Regions from separate parts of the Paenibacillus sp. Y301 genome, predicted to be linked through region 1. Evidence: riboswitches for the same ligand, from Rfam matches in the RefSeq annotation. Region 1 holds a riboswitch; each other region holds the start of a gene.
The links. Region 1 has a riboswitch for thiamine pyrophosphate ahead of AC1D69_RS09135 (ABC transporter substrate-binding protein). Riboswitches for the same ligand answer to the same signal wherever they lie in the genome.

Region 1 (4,216 bases):
CGTTCTTCTTGCTGTATAAGGGATTTCAACAATAGTAACACGCCCTTTATGATGTCATAGGATTATCTTTGTTGCTGTCGATTCCACCGAACAAGCCATTTCTCAATCAGAGCAATGATGGCAAACATGATAAGACTAAGAATAACAATGATGGAAATCGCAATAAACATACGGTCCGTACGATAACTAGCTTTTTGAAGCATCATATAATAACCAATACCTTTATCCGAACCGATCCATTCAGCAATGACGGCACCCATCACGCTATAGGTAGCTGCAATCTTAATTCCTGAGAAGAGTGAGGGTAGGGCATGAGGAAGCTCTAATTTAATAAAAATTTGTCTCTTACTTGCTCCAATCATGTGCATATAGTTAAGCATCATACGGTCCGTCTGTCTGAGTCCTCCCATCATAGCAACAGCTACCGGAAAGAAACAAACAAGGGTAATGACGATGATTTTAGGCAAAAGACCGAAACCGAACCAGATCATAAGGAGTGGTGCAAGAGCTATGGTAGGTATATTTTGACTGAGAATCAGTAGGGGGTACAAGGCCGATTTAAGAAAAGGAATAAGGTGTAACACAACGGCGATCATAAGGCCTACGGAGGTTCCAATGATGAATCCGACACCTGTTAATTCTACTGTAGCCAAAGTATGTTCCCATAATCCAGATGATTGAGCTGAAGCTTCACGAGTAATATCTATCGGAGAGGGTAGAATCCACTTCTCAATCTCAAAAAGTGAAGTACATAGTTGCCATAACCCTAACAAACAGATGACCGCCACAAGGGGCGGCCAGATTTTGTTCCACCCCAATCTCATGGACGATATTTCTCCGTTAACTTATCCATGCTGATCCCGTTTGGATTGTGGGCGATTTTGATCTGAGAAATAACACTTGGACTCCCTGCTTCAACAAGAGCCTTATGCATGTTCTTTACGATGTCTAGTAACTGACTAAGCTCACCTTCCATGGTGGTCTCAAGGGAATGAACCTCGTGTTTCACACCGGATTGTTGGATAACCTCAATAGCACGATCTACATAAGGAATAGAATCCTCATTTCCAGGGGTCTTCGGAATAACTTGAATACTTAATAGTGTGTTTGCCATAATTCATAATTCACCCTTTCAATATTTAATATGGGATTAACGGTTGATATATATCACTCAGCTAAAAAATCATTAGTATATGCTTGCTTCATATCCATTTGTTTATCAAGAAGCTTATGGCTGAACATCCAATCGGCATAACCTTGCCATACTTCTTCCTTTTGTTCACCCCAACGAGGTGCGTCGTCGGTATAGCGGGGACTAAGCCACTTTTGGCTTGCTAGAACTAAACCTTTATCCAGCTCAGGAACTGATTTACTAAGGATCCCAGCAGCTTCTTCAGGGTTATCAATGGCAAGTTGGTATCCTTTGGCTGTAGCTTTAAGGAAAGCTTTTACTAGCTCAGGGTCGTCTTTGATCTGCTGCTCATTGGTCACAATAACAGGTGTGTAATAGTCTAACTCTGGAGCATAATCCTTCACATATAACATATCGAGCGGCTCTTTACGTAGTTCAGCTTCTATACCGGTCCATGCATAGAATATCCATGCGAAATCGATGTCACGCTTAACTGCCGTAAAGTAATCAGCATCACCCATATTGATACTCTTCACTTTCTTAACATCCGAATTTTCTTTCTCCATGATTGAACTCATGATGGCTTCTTCTACAGGAGAACCCCATCCGCCGTATGATTTACCTTCGAAATCCTTCGGTGATGTAATGTTCCGATCTACAGGTGCAGCGAAGCCTGAGGTATTGTGTTGGATCACTGCCGCAATAGACACGAGAGGTACATCCTGCGTTCTTGCTTGCGTTACGCTCTCTTGGTAGCTAATTCCAAAAGGAACTGCGCCTGATGCAACCATCGTATCGGCACCACCCGATCCTGGTTGGACAATATCTACGTTCAGACCCTCTTCTTCATAGTAGCCTTGATCCTTCGCAACGTAGAGCCCGGTATGATTGGTGTTAGGAGTCCAGTCCAGCACAATCTTTACATCTCTTAATTTCTTAGGTTCTGTTGATGATCCGTCATTAGGTGATTCTGTAGACTGATTACTTGCTTGTGTTGTTGGATCATTCTTGTTACCTCCGCAGCCAGCTATTACGATCAATAGTAGGCACATTAGAAGTAGTGTCAGGGGGTGTTTCTTTCTCATCTGATTTCTCTCCTCTGTTGAGCTTGGTATGTTCCAAGTCCCGTTAGTATTCAACAAAAAAGCGCCCCGTAATCGGGACGCATGTGGGCGCAAGATAGATATGATAGATCACATATCGGGTTACGTTCCTACGCTGGCATTACCCAGATCAGGTATAAGGGTCAGTGTCTTGTGGGACACACTCTCAGCCGGCCAATTCCAGCACCCCTGTACATATGAAGTTAGGGTATTTCTACAAGAATTATAATCCAATACGGTATAAGTGTCCAGTAACCTAGAGAATAAATGGATATTGTGAATTGTGTACATGGTTGCGGTTCTTATGTTTAAAAGGTGGGTACAATAAGCATATGTGAGTCTTTTTCATACAACATGAGGAAAGGGAATGATTTTCTATGGAAAGAACCTTAACTGAGCAGGAAATATCGAAAGCACTAGACCATAATAAGATTTGTTCTCTCGCAACAATAGAAGGCAATAAGCCAAAGCAGAGATATATGGTGTTATATAATGAAGGATTGAGTATTCATTTAGCTACCAACAAAAAAACACATAAAGTTGAAGAGTTGAAGGAAAACCCTTACGTTTCATTGCTTATTGGATATGAGATAGGTGGAAGTAAAGAGGTTATTGAAATAGAGGGAACTTGTACCATCTGCACGGACGAAAGTCTAAAAGAGAAAGTATGGAATGATGATTTGAAAAAGTGGTTTGATGGTCCTGAAGATCCTAATTATGTCATTCTTGATATCTTCCCTAAACATATTTATTACACGGATAAGGATGACAAACAAAGACAATGGTTTGCATAGAGGGGAGAGTCGTGTGGTCTGAGACAAGGTCTCAGGCCATTTTTTGTCGATAGCAAGAGTTCGTGATAACAAATGTATCATCTAATAACAGATTAGCGTGGTATAATTAACTCAACATTTTTCGCCAATATATGTAAGGAGGAAATTCATGAGTTGCAGCGGATGTTCTGTCATACGACCAATAGAAGACCAAGGAATTGTACGTATCAAGCCCCTTAATAACTCACTGACACATATGCTACTACAACAAGGAATAGGTGCCGAAGTGATCGCTGATTGTACAGTTGTTCCTTACAACCAGAAAGAAGAGATATTCGACCTGTTGCATGTCTTGAAGACGCTTCCTCAAGAAGAGCGTACGCATATAAAAATCTTCATCACAGGACTGGGAATACATACGGAAGACAAGCATAGCTGGATTCCATTAGTTCAGTTGGAAGCAAGATTAGAGAATCAAAGCGTTGTAGATATGATTAGTCATGATAAATTTGCAAGCCATATGCAACCTATTGTAGATACAAATGAACAGATTATAGGTTTTGAGTTCTTGTTACGATCGGCACCAGGGTATCAATCATTCCAGCCTTATCAGTTATTTGAGGTAGCAAGACAAACGGGGTTACATTCCTTTCTTGATCGCGTAGCACGAATTACCGCTATTGAGACGAGTGCACAGTGGGTCCCTAATGGACTTAAGAGATTTATTAACTTTCTGCCGTCATCTATATACAACCCTAAACATTGTCTTAGTCATACATTTCAGGCGATTGATCGTTTGAATTTAATTCCTGGGGACTTTGTTTTTGAAGTTGTAGAGACGGAGAATATAGAACATTTACCACAGTTATTACATATATTTGATCTGTATCGAGAAAAGGGCATGTCCGTTGCATTAGATGATGTAGGATCAGGGTATTCTACAATTGAACTCATGTCGGAATTAAAGCCTGATTATGTGAAGATCGACCGTAGTTTAGTTGATCACTGTGATCAAGATCCAGTAAAACAGCGGGAAATCAATAGAATAACCGAAGCTGCATTACAGTTCAAAGGTCAAGTATTAGCAGAGGGAATAGAACGATATGAAGACTTCCAATTCTGTAAGGACGTAGGTATTAATCTGGCCCAAGGATACCTGTTTGGTAAACCTGCTGAGCGGCCACCACTTGATATGATGATATAAATTA
Region 2 (4,216 bases), on a different contig from region 1:
AGGCATACCTTTTCTTCGGAATTCTGCCTGCCTCGAATCCTAATCTACCTGCTGTAATAGCAAGTTTCATGGCTAAGGCCATCTTCACCGGATCTTGTGCCCCTGAAACAGCAGTATTAAGTAATACGGCATCTGCCCCAAGCTCCATAGCAAATGCTGCATCCGCAGGACTTCCTATCCCTGCATCCACAATGACAGGAACTGTTGCTTGCTCAATAATAAAAGATAGGTTCAACGGATTAATGATACCTTGACCTGTTCCAATGGGTGACGCACCCGGCATGATGGCATGAACACCTAAATCTTGTAGCCTTTTGGCTAACAACACATCATCTGATGTGTAGGGCAGAACGATAAATCCTTCATGTAATAACATCTCTGAGGCTTTTAACGTCTCCACTGGATCGGTTAACAGCGTCTTCCAATCCCCAATCACTTCAACCTTAATCATATCGCATAATCCAGATGCCTTCGCTAATTTAGCAATCCGAACCGCCTCTTCTGCTGTTGTAGCTATCTTCCAGATGTTAGCCACCCCCTACAAAATGAACGATCTCAACTCGGTCTCCATCCGATAAATACGTCTTGTCATGATCTGATTTTTCTAAAATTTGCTTATTCAACTCGATAATAAGCATCTTGTTCTCCAAGCCAAAATGTACTAATACGTCTGCCATTTTCCTACAATCACTAGGAATATCAATTCGTTCTCCATTAACTTCGATCATCATACTGGAGCCCCTTCCTTGTCTAGCACACTTTTCTCATGCCGATCTACTCGATAAGCCTCTAGAGAAAGCTCCTCTTCCTTCTTTCCTTCGACCCAATCTGCTACAAGCTTCCCAGTCATTGGACTAAGTAGAATACCATTACGATAGTGACCTGTTGCAACATATAATCCTTTCCACTGAGGATGTTCACCCAAATAAGGTAACCCATCCAGTGTCTGTGGACGTAAACCGCTCCAAACACGCTCCCACTCTGCGTCAACAATATCTGGTAAGAGTCGCTTCGCTGCATCTAACAGTTTGGAGATGCCACCTAGAGATACCCTTCGATCATAGCTATGTGCGTTCGCCGTTGCTCCAACCACGATACGTCCTCCCTTCTTCGGAACTAAATAGCATCCGTGACTAACTATTGTGGATTGAAGTAGTGGGATATGACTCAAAACAGAGAAACACTCTCCCTTAACCGGATAAATTGGACATGTTACTCCAACCTGTGCAAGAAGAGATCCGCTCCACACTCCTGAAGCAATGATGATATGTTCAGAGTGGAGGTCCCCGTCACTAGTTATCACCCCAGTTATTCTGAAGGAATGATTTCACCTCAGTAAACTCTTTTATTTGTGCTCCAAGGGCTACTGCAGCTTGTGCAAATGCTGCGCACAATTCAGGAGCATCGACTTGACTGTCCTCTTCTATTCGCATCGCCCCTCGTATGTTCTATTTGCTTCATCTGATCATTGTCCTCCTTCATTTGTAAGTACTTACTTCATCTTTCGCTTCGAGATCACTCCTATAGAGACCATATACTTGAACTGTCTAATGCCTCACGATAGTCCTTTACGGACTTTAAGGGATTGTGGCTTTCTGTAATACCCGATAATACTGCAATACCAGAAGCTCCAGATGTCATGATCTGATGCACATGATCCGGCTTAATCCCTCCAATCGCAATAACTGGAATAGAAACTTTTTGCACCACTTCCTCTAATGCTCGTATTCCTCTGGCTGCCTGGTTAGGCTTAGAATCTGTCGGAAAAATATGCCCATACATCAAATAATCAGCACCTTCATTGCACATCGCTACTGCTTCATCGACATCATGAACAGAACGTCCTATTAACATTCTCGGAAAGTCTCGCCTTACTACCTGTACTTGTAAGCTATGGCTACCTAATTGGACGCCCAGCGCACCCGTCGCCCAAGCAATGTCCACTCGATCGTTAATTATTACTTTACTGAGAGGAACTCCACCTGCATTCATAGCTAGTGCTCCTTCCCAGATTTCAGACGTACTGCATAATTTCTCCCGCAAATGAAAGGCAGTCACATAAGGATGTATAAGCGCTGCTATCTTCGCAAAGTGCTCCAAATTGGATTGACCATTAGAGATCACATGTAACTCTCTCGCCGTCACTGCAATCAACCTCCCTTCCCCCTGACTACTCTTCTCGTTAACAACATGTAAACATAGAAATCAACAAAAAGGGCCACCTTCTACATAGAAGGTGGCCCTATAACTATAGTAAAAATAATGTAAACGTATATACGCATACAAAACTTATGATAACCATGTCTTTGAGCTCACTTCCCTACGCTGGTATAATCCAGATCAGGTTCAAAGGGTTTGGAATTCTCCATTCCGTCTCAGCCAAATAGCACCCCTAGTGATCTAACGTATTTAATTAAAATTCATAGTAACATAAATATTGGAAAAATAGAAACCTTTTTTTCTAAAGATAACATTTCGTTATCACCCTATTACGTTACTTTATTTAAGACGATTCCCAGTGCTCTCTCCATCTTTAGCACGTATCCTGAATCACGACTCGAGCATAAAAAGGTGGTCTTCGTTTCTCCTTGAGCATTCCGTTGAAGATTACCTTTTAACACTTTTCTTAATCGATTCACAGTACCCTTACTTCCATCAACGATATGAATATGATCGGGTAACATTTGTGTTAATATGTCTTTATAAAAGGGATAATGCGTACACCCTAGAACAATCGTTCCATATGTACTGAGATCGAATTCTGATAGTTTACACTTGAAGTACTCTACTATCGTATCCGTATCGAAATTTAAATCCTCACAGAATTCAACTAACTCGGGTAATGGTAACGAATCTACGATGCATTGATCATCTATTCTAGATACTAAATCTGTGTACTTAGATAATCTCAAAGTCAACGGAGTAGCAAAGACAAGCACTCTTTTTCCCGTTGATCTAGTTATCTCTATAGCCGGTTTAACAGCAGGTTCCATACCCACAATGGGTATACGATAAGTACTTCTTAATTCTGCAACCGCTATACTGGTTGCCGTGTTACAAGCTATGACGATCGCCTTCACTTGTTGTTCTTTCATCAGCGTTTCAATTGCAGTTTTTACATACCGTTTTACTTCTTCCGTTGATTTGGTTCCATAAGGAACATGAAGTGTATCCGCATAATAAATATACTCCTCCTGTGGGAGTTGCTTGATGGCCTCAGCTAGTACCGTTAATCCGCCTAATCCTGAATCAAAAAAAGCTATTTTCATTGGTTTCACCTTTCAACATCTGCTTTTCAAAATAAACACTATTCTTCTATTCCATCATAATCATTGAGAAAATAGGTATCTCTAATCTCTAACCTATCCTTCTGCCCATTCCTTAAAGAGCTGTATCATCTCTTCTAGATTACGTAATCCACCCGCACCTTCAAAATAACCCTCTTTAATCCAACATCTTACCCAGTCATTGTCATCTCGATCGAGGATAATTTCATTTAAAGGTTTACCTTCCAATTCCGTTTCAAGTAATGGAATGGTCACTCTCCATCCTGGCGTATCTATGGATTCAATCTTCAATACATGGGTTTGCTCCCATTCATCATCACAATAACTTGCATACCAGCTTTCTAACCATTTCAGATAACTCATCTGTCTCAGCCTCTTTCTACTTCTTTATATGTTACGTCATGCCCATCCAAATCATTTCTATTCTTTATGATATATCAAAACCTCCTATTTGTTTAATTCTAATGTAATGAAAATATTTACATTTACAATTCCGCCACTTACGCCACTTCTGTACACTACATTCAAATCATTCAGTCCATCTTGATTGTAATTAACATTCCACGCTGCGTCGTAATCATGATCTCTTTGGTTTCGATACGCACATTCAATGAATCCATGGGATCAATTTGTGTGCATCGTTCCTTGCCTGATGTTCCTGACTCACCGAGTACAGCGGATATCAACCAATGGACACCTGACTCCAACCTTGCTTGTAGCGTTGGAATCCCTGTTCGGGTCTGCATAATGTTCGTATTCGCATTTGCATAAATAATATCAGCTTGCGTATACCCCTTTACATTACGAATGCCGCTTTTCCCATGAGAATTGGATGCTATCACTCCGATCTCGCTTAAGGATGCCACTTGATCGAACTCTAACCCCAGTGCGAATCCACCCTCAGCCACATCTAACTGCCTCTGTGTCCC
Region 3 (4,216 bases), on a different contig from region 1:
TCTGTAGGATTCATAGCGAGCATGGGGTGCCCTTGCTTAGCTAGGATCAGTTGTTCGTGATTGATGAAACCACCCATTATGGCATCAACTTTTGAAGTAGCGATTGATGGAATCAGATCATAACCTAGATTGACCATGTTGACCTTCTCAGGATCTCCTCCATCGTTCCTAATCATCGCTTCATATAGAGGAATGGACGAGTATCCAACGGTTGTACCTACTAGGTCTTTAGGGGAATAATTGTTCCATCAGCAGGCACCATGAGATGATTGAGCGGATGTCTCACGATTGCGGAGATCGATTTCACTGGAATATGTTCACCGCGTGCCATAAGTACCTGTGGTTGATAGCTAAGGGACAGATCAATTTGTCCAGCGGCAACTAATTTTAAAGAGTCGTTGGTATCTGCTGGCATTTGAATCGTAACGTTTAATCCTTGTTCCGCGAAATATCCATTCTTTTGTGCTGCGTACAAGAAGGAATGAACAGCATTTGGATACCAATCGAGCATGATCGATAGGTCTTGAAGTTGTTCTTTTTCCGCAGATGAAGAGAGTTGCGAAGTGACTTGCTGCTGTGAACTCGTTCCATAACGACAACCTGTGATTGATAAAAGAGTGCATATTAGTAGTATGGTTATCGTTGCTTTCCTAGTTGATGTCATTTCGTAGTTCCTCTCCTCTTAAGAAATTGTTTCTCTAAGATTACAATCAACATAAAAAGGGAAATGCCAAGTAAAGAGAGGATAAGTATGAATGCGAACATGGCATCTGTATGCATATTGCTCGACATTCGACGACTAAAGTAACCTAACCCCTTCGTACCTCCTAACCATTCGCCAATGGTAGCTCCCACGACACAATATACGATGGAGAGCTTCAGTCCTGAGAAAAAGGAAGGCAAGGCCAGCGGAACTTCAATCTTCCGAAGAATATCCCAACGGTTAGCTCCCATCGTCATCAGTAGCTCTATATAATCGCGATCACCCTTCTTAAGGCCATCATAAGTACTCACAACGATCGGAAAGAAGGCCGTCAGGAAGATCACGGCAACTTTGCTCCAAAGGGTGTAACCAAACCACATGATGAAGATAGGAGAAAGTGCGATTAAAGGTATAGTCTGGCTAATAATCAAGAAAGGATAGAAAGCTTTCTCAATTGAACGAAAGATATGCATAGCCGTAGCCAAAATAGTGCCAACGATGACAGAGAATATAAAACCTAAAGAAACCTCTTCTAAAGTAGCGATCAAATGTTGACCAAGCAATAGCTGCCGATTGTTGAATAATGCACGGACAATTGAGCTTGGCGCGGGAATAATAAAAGAAGGGACCCAGCCTAATGTGACAACGGACTCCCAAGATAGTAAGAGTACAAGTAAGACAAGTACAAACCATCCATAATCAAGTGCCCAGCGTTTAAGTAACATGTAGTCGTCTCTCCAAATTCTGTCTCAATTCTATAAACTGAGGGTCGTAGTTCATTTCGTAATGTCTCGGTCTAGGGAGATTTACGACGATTTCTTGTATTCCTTGATCACTGTCATGGGACATAAGGAAGATTCGGTCACTTAATAGAATAGCTTCTTCTAAATCATGTGTAATGAAGAGAACCGTCTTATGTAGCTCATCCCAAAGTTCAAGTAACCAACGATGCATGTCTCTTTTTGTCATGGCGTCAAGTGCACCAAAGGGTTCATCTAGTAGCATTAAATCTTGGCCCGTAATTAGTGTTCTGAGAAAAGCGACACGTTGTCGCATACCACCGGATAATTCATCTGGAAAGGCAAGTTCATATTTTCCTAAGCCGAGGCGGTGTAAGATTTCCTTAATCTCTGTGATAGTATCCTCTTTGTTTCTACGGGATTGTTCTCGATTAAGCTCCCAAGGGAGTAGACAATTGTCTAGAACGGTTCGCCAGGGTAGAAGGAGATCCTTTTGAGGCATATATGCGACTGTTCCTAATCGATGTGTGACTTGTTCTCCATGTATCCGAATTTCCCCACTTAGGGGCTCTAAAAGTCCAGCGATTAACTTGAATAGGGTACTCTTGCCACAACCACTTGCTCCAATAATGGAAATGAATTCACCTGCATGAACTTGGAGGGACAACTGTTGAAACAGCGGAGATTCATTAGGTCGGTGTGCAAAAGAGTAGGATAAATCATGTAGTGATAAAATTGGTGGGATCCCCTCGCTTTCTGTAAAATAAACAAATAAAGACCCAACCATTTCCGGAGGGAAATGAGTGGGTCAAAAAGTCCAATCAAGCTAATCATCGCATGAGTTGAAGATTTCGTTCCACTTCCCTCCGCTGGTATAATCCAGATCAGGTTCCAAGGGTCCGGAAATTCTTAGCTCCATCTCAGTCGTTAGACTCCCCTAGTGAAATACAAAGGTCTTATTCAATTAATAACCCATCCAATATAACATACTTTGGATATAAGTAAATAGAGGAATCAATGTTGGTCTCTTGATTACGTATCGTGATCACGGACAGCGCGTCCTCAACTTTGAAGGGTGAAAGTGGGGTAGGGCTGTTTTTTTGTCATGCAAATTTGATGAGTGAAGGATTGAAGAAAGGAAACGATCGGATATATAGATAAATATATATATATAGCTACACATGCATCTGGTTAACATCGAACGAGATGTGTCGCGTAGCTCTGGTATTTTGTTTAGTATATTGGATAAGGTAAATGGGAAATAGTTGATAAGGTAATAGAAGAGTAGATATAAGGAAAGTGGAAAAGAGTCGGTGAAAGTAATGAAAAGGAGTGGGTATAAAGTAAATAGAATTGAGTAGGGGAAAGTGAAATAGTTGATATAAGGTAAATAGAAAGTAGTGGAGGTAATTTAAATAGAAAACAGTTAGTGGATACTCGCTACACATTGAGGAACTTAACAATATTGATGTAACGTTCAAGGCCTATGGCGACGCAAGTATCAAGGCTAATAGCTAATACTAACTAATAACGAAGACTATAGGTGTTATGCGAGCGAAAAGTAATATTTGTGGTTAGGAGACTTACAACTTCTGATTTTGTTCAGTCTCTAAATACTTGGAAAAGAAATGCCAAATAACAATAACAATATTGAATATTCAATACGAATATGAGTGTAACTTGAATTTGCAATTCATCAAGTAGGCGATATTTGTTAAAAGGAACATGAAATAACAGGAATTCTCCTGTTATTTATGACTTGTACACTCTTAGCAGAACACTTAGCTACAAATTTCCTGTTAAATGAAATGATCAGCCACCATGTGGGGTTAGAAGGACTGTATTATATCGATTGAGACCCACCGATTGGCGTAACGCGGACTGCATTACCTCGGTTAACATAACGCGGACTGCATTACCTTGGTTAGCGTAACACGACTGCATTACCTAGATTGAGATACCACCGATCCATGTAACAAGGATTGCATTACCTCGATTGACGAACAAGGAACGTATTACTTCGATCCACGTATCGGGGAACGCATTACGTCAATTGACGTAACAAAGATTGTAATACTTCGATCCACGCAACAACGAACGCATTACTTCAATCGATGTATTACAGAATACGTCCCTATTCCACGGCCCAAAATTACCGCCACTTAAGCTTCTACAGCTTATGGAATGTATACATGAAGAGATCATAATAATTCTAATACACTTCACCGTCTGAATCGTTATTAATGGAGATTAATACGATGGCTACTTCATTCCCTACATTCTTAACGTAATGAGGTATGCAGGCTTTCCAACTAAAAGAGTCGCCCGCACTTAGAGTAGCAGAATCTTCCCCTTGTTCGACGTATAAGGTGCCTTGTATGATGAAATGCATCTCTTCACCTGCATGCGCATGAGTATCCTCTGTTGAGGCGCCTGGGGGCATCTCAACTAGCATCATTCGTACATTACCACGATTCGTTAGATGTTCAACTTCAAAGTTCTTCTTACCGTGAATAGTCTTTCGTCGTTCGTCTTTGCGTATGATTTGCATTCGTTCTTCGTTCTTTAATAGAAGAAATGCGAGTGGTACGTGTAATGCTTGGGCAATGCTATCTAAAGTAGCTATGGATGGGGATGTCTTATTGTTCTCTACTTGACTCATAAATCCTTGTGATAATCCAGTACGTTCACATATTTGCTGAATAGACCAGTTTTTCCTTTTGCGAATGGACCGGATATTTGAACCAATATCCATAATAATCTCTCCTAATTG

Region 2: another riboswitch for thiamine pyrophosphate. It lies ahead of AC1D69_RS08285 (thiamine phosphate synthase); the one in region 1 lies ahead of AC1D69_RS09135 (ABC transporter substrate-binding protein).
Region 3: another riboswitch for thiamine pyrophosphate. It lies ahead of AC1D69_RS06385 (ABC transporter ATP-binding protein); the one in region 1 lies ahead of AC1D69_RS09135 (ABC transporter substrate-binding protein).

What each region holds. Positions count from the first base shown of each region.
Region 1 covers NZ_JCAIUL010000004.1:138,222-142,437, forward strand. The annotation lists gene AC1D69_RS09120 (ABC transporter ATP-binding protein) at 1-29, opposite strand, end outside; gene AC1D69_RS09125 (ABC transporter permease) at 63-824, opposite strand; gene AC1D69_RS09130 (thiamine-binding protein) at 821-1,114, opposite strand; gene AC1D69_RS09135 (ABC transporter substrate-binding protein) at 1,168-2,217, opposite strand; TPP riboswitch at 2,325-2,436, opposite strand; gene AC1D69_RS09140 (pyridoxamine 5'-phosphate oxidase family protein) at 2,613-3,029, shown strand; gene AC1D69_RS09145 (EAL domain-containing protein) at 3,178-4,212, shown strand.
Region 2 covers NZ_JCAIUL010000003.1:406,772-410,987, reverse strand. The annotation lists partial or broken gene AC1D69_RS08300 (thiazole synthase) at 1-514, opposite strand, end outside; gene thiS (sulfur carrier protein ThiS) at 528-731, opposite strand; partial or broken gene AC1D69_RS08290 (FAD-dependent oxidoreductase) at 728-1,433, opposite strand; gene AC1D69_RS08285 (thiamine phosphate synthase) at 1,522-2,145, opposite strand; TPP riboswitch at 2,301-2,404, opposite strand; gene murI (glutamate racemase) at 2,490-3,269, opposite strand; gene AC1D69_RS08275 (immunity 53 family protein) at 3,363-3,650, opposite strand; gene AC1D69_RS08270 (DUF2264 domain-containing protein) at 3,821-4,216, opposite strand, start outside.
Region 3 covers NZ_JCAIUL010000003.1:5,626-9,841, forward strand. The annotation lists gene AC1D69_RS06370 (ABC transporter substrate-binding protein) at 1-176, opposite strand, end outside; gene AC1D69_RS06375 (ABC transporter substrate-binding protein) at 221-664, opposite strand; gene AC1D69_RS06380 (ABC transporter permease) at 661-1,428, opposite strand; gene AC1D69_RS06385 (ABC transporter ATP-binding protein) at 1,418-2,230, opposite strand; TPP riboswitch at 2,288-2,392, opposite strand; gene AC1D69_RS06390 (helix-turn-helix domain-containing protein) at 3,656-4,198, opposite strand.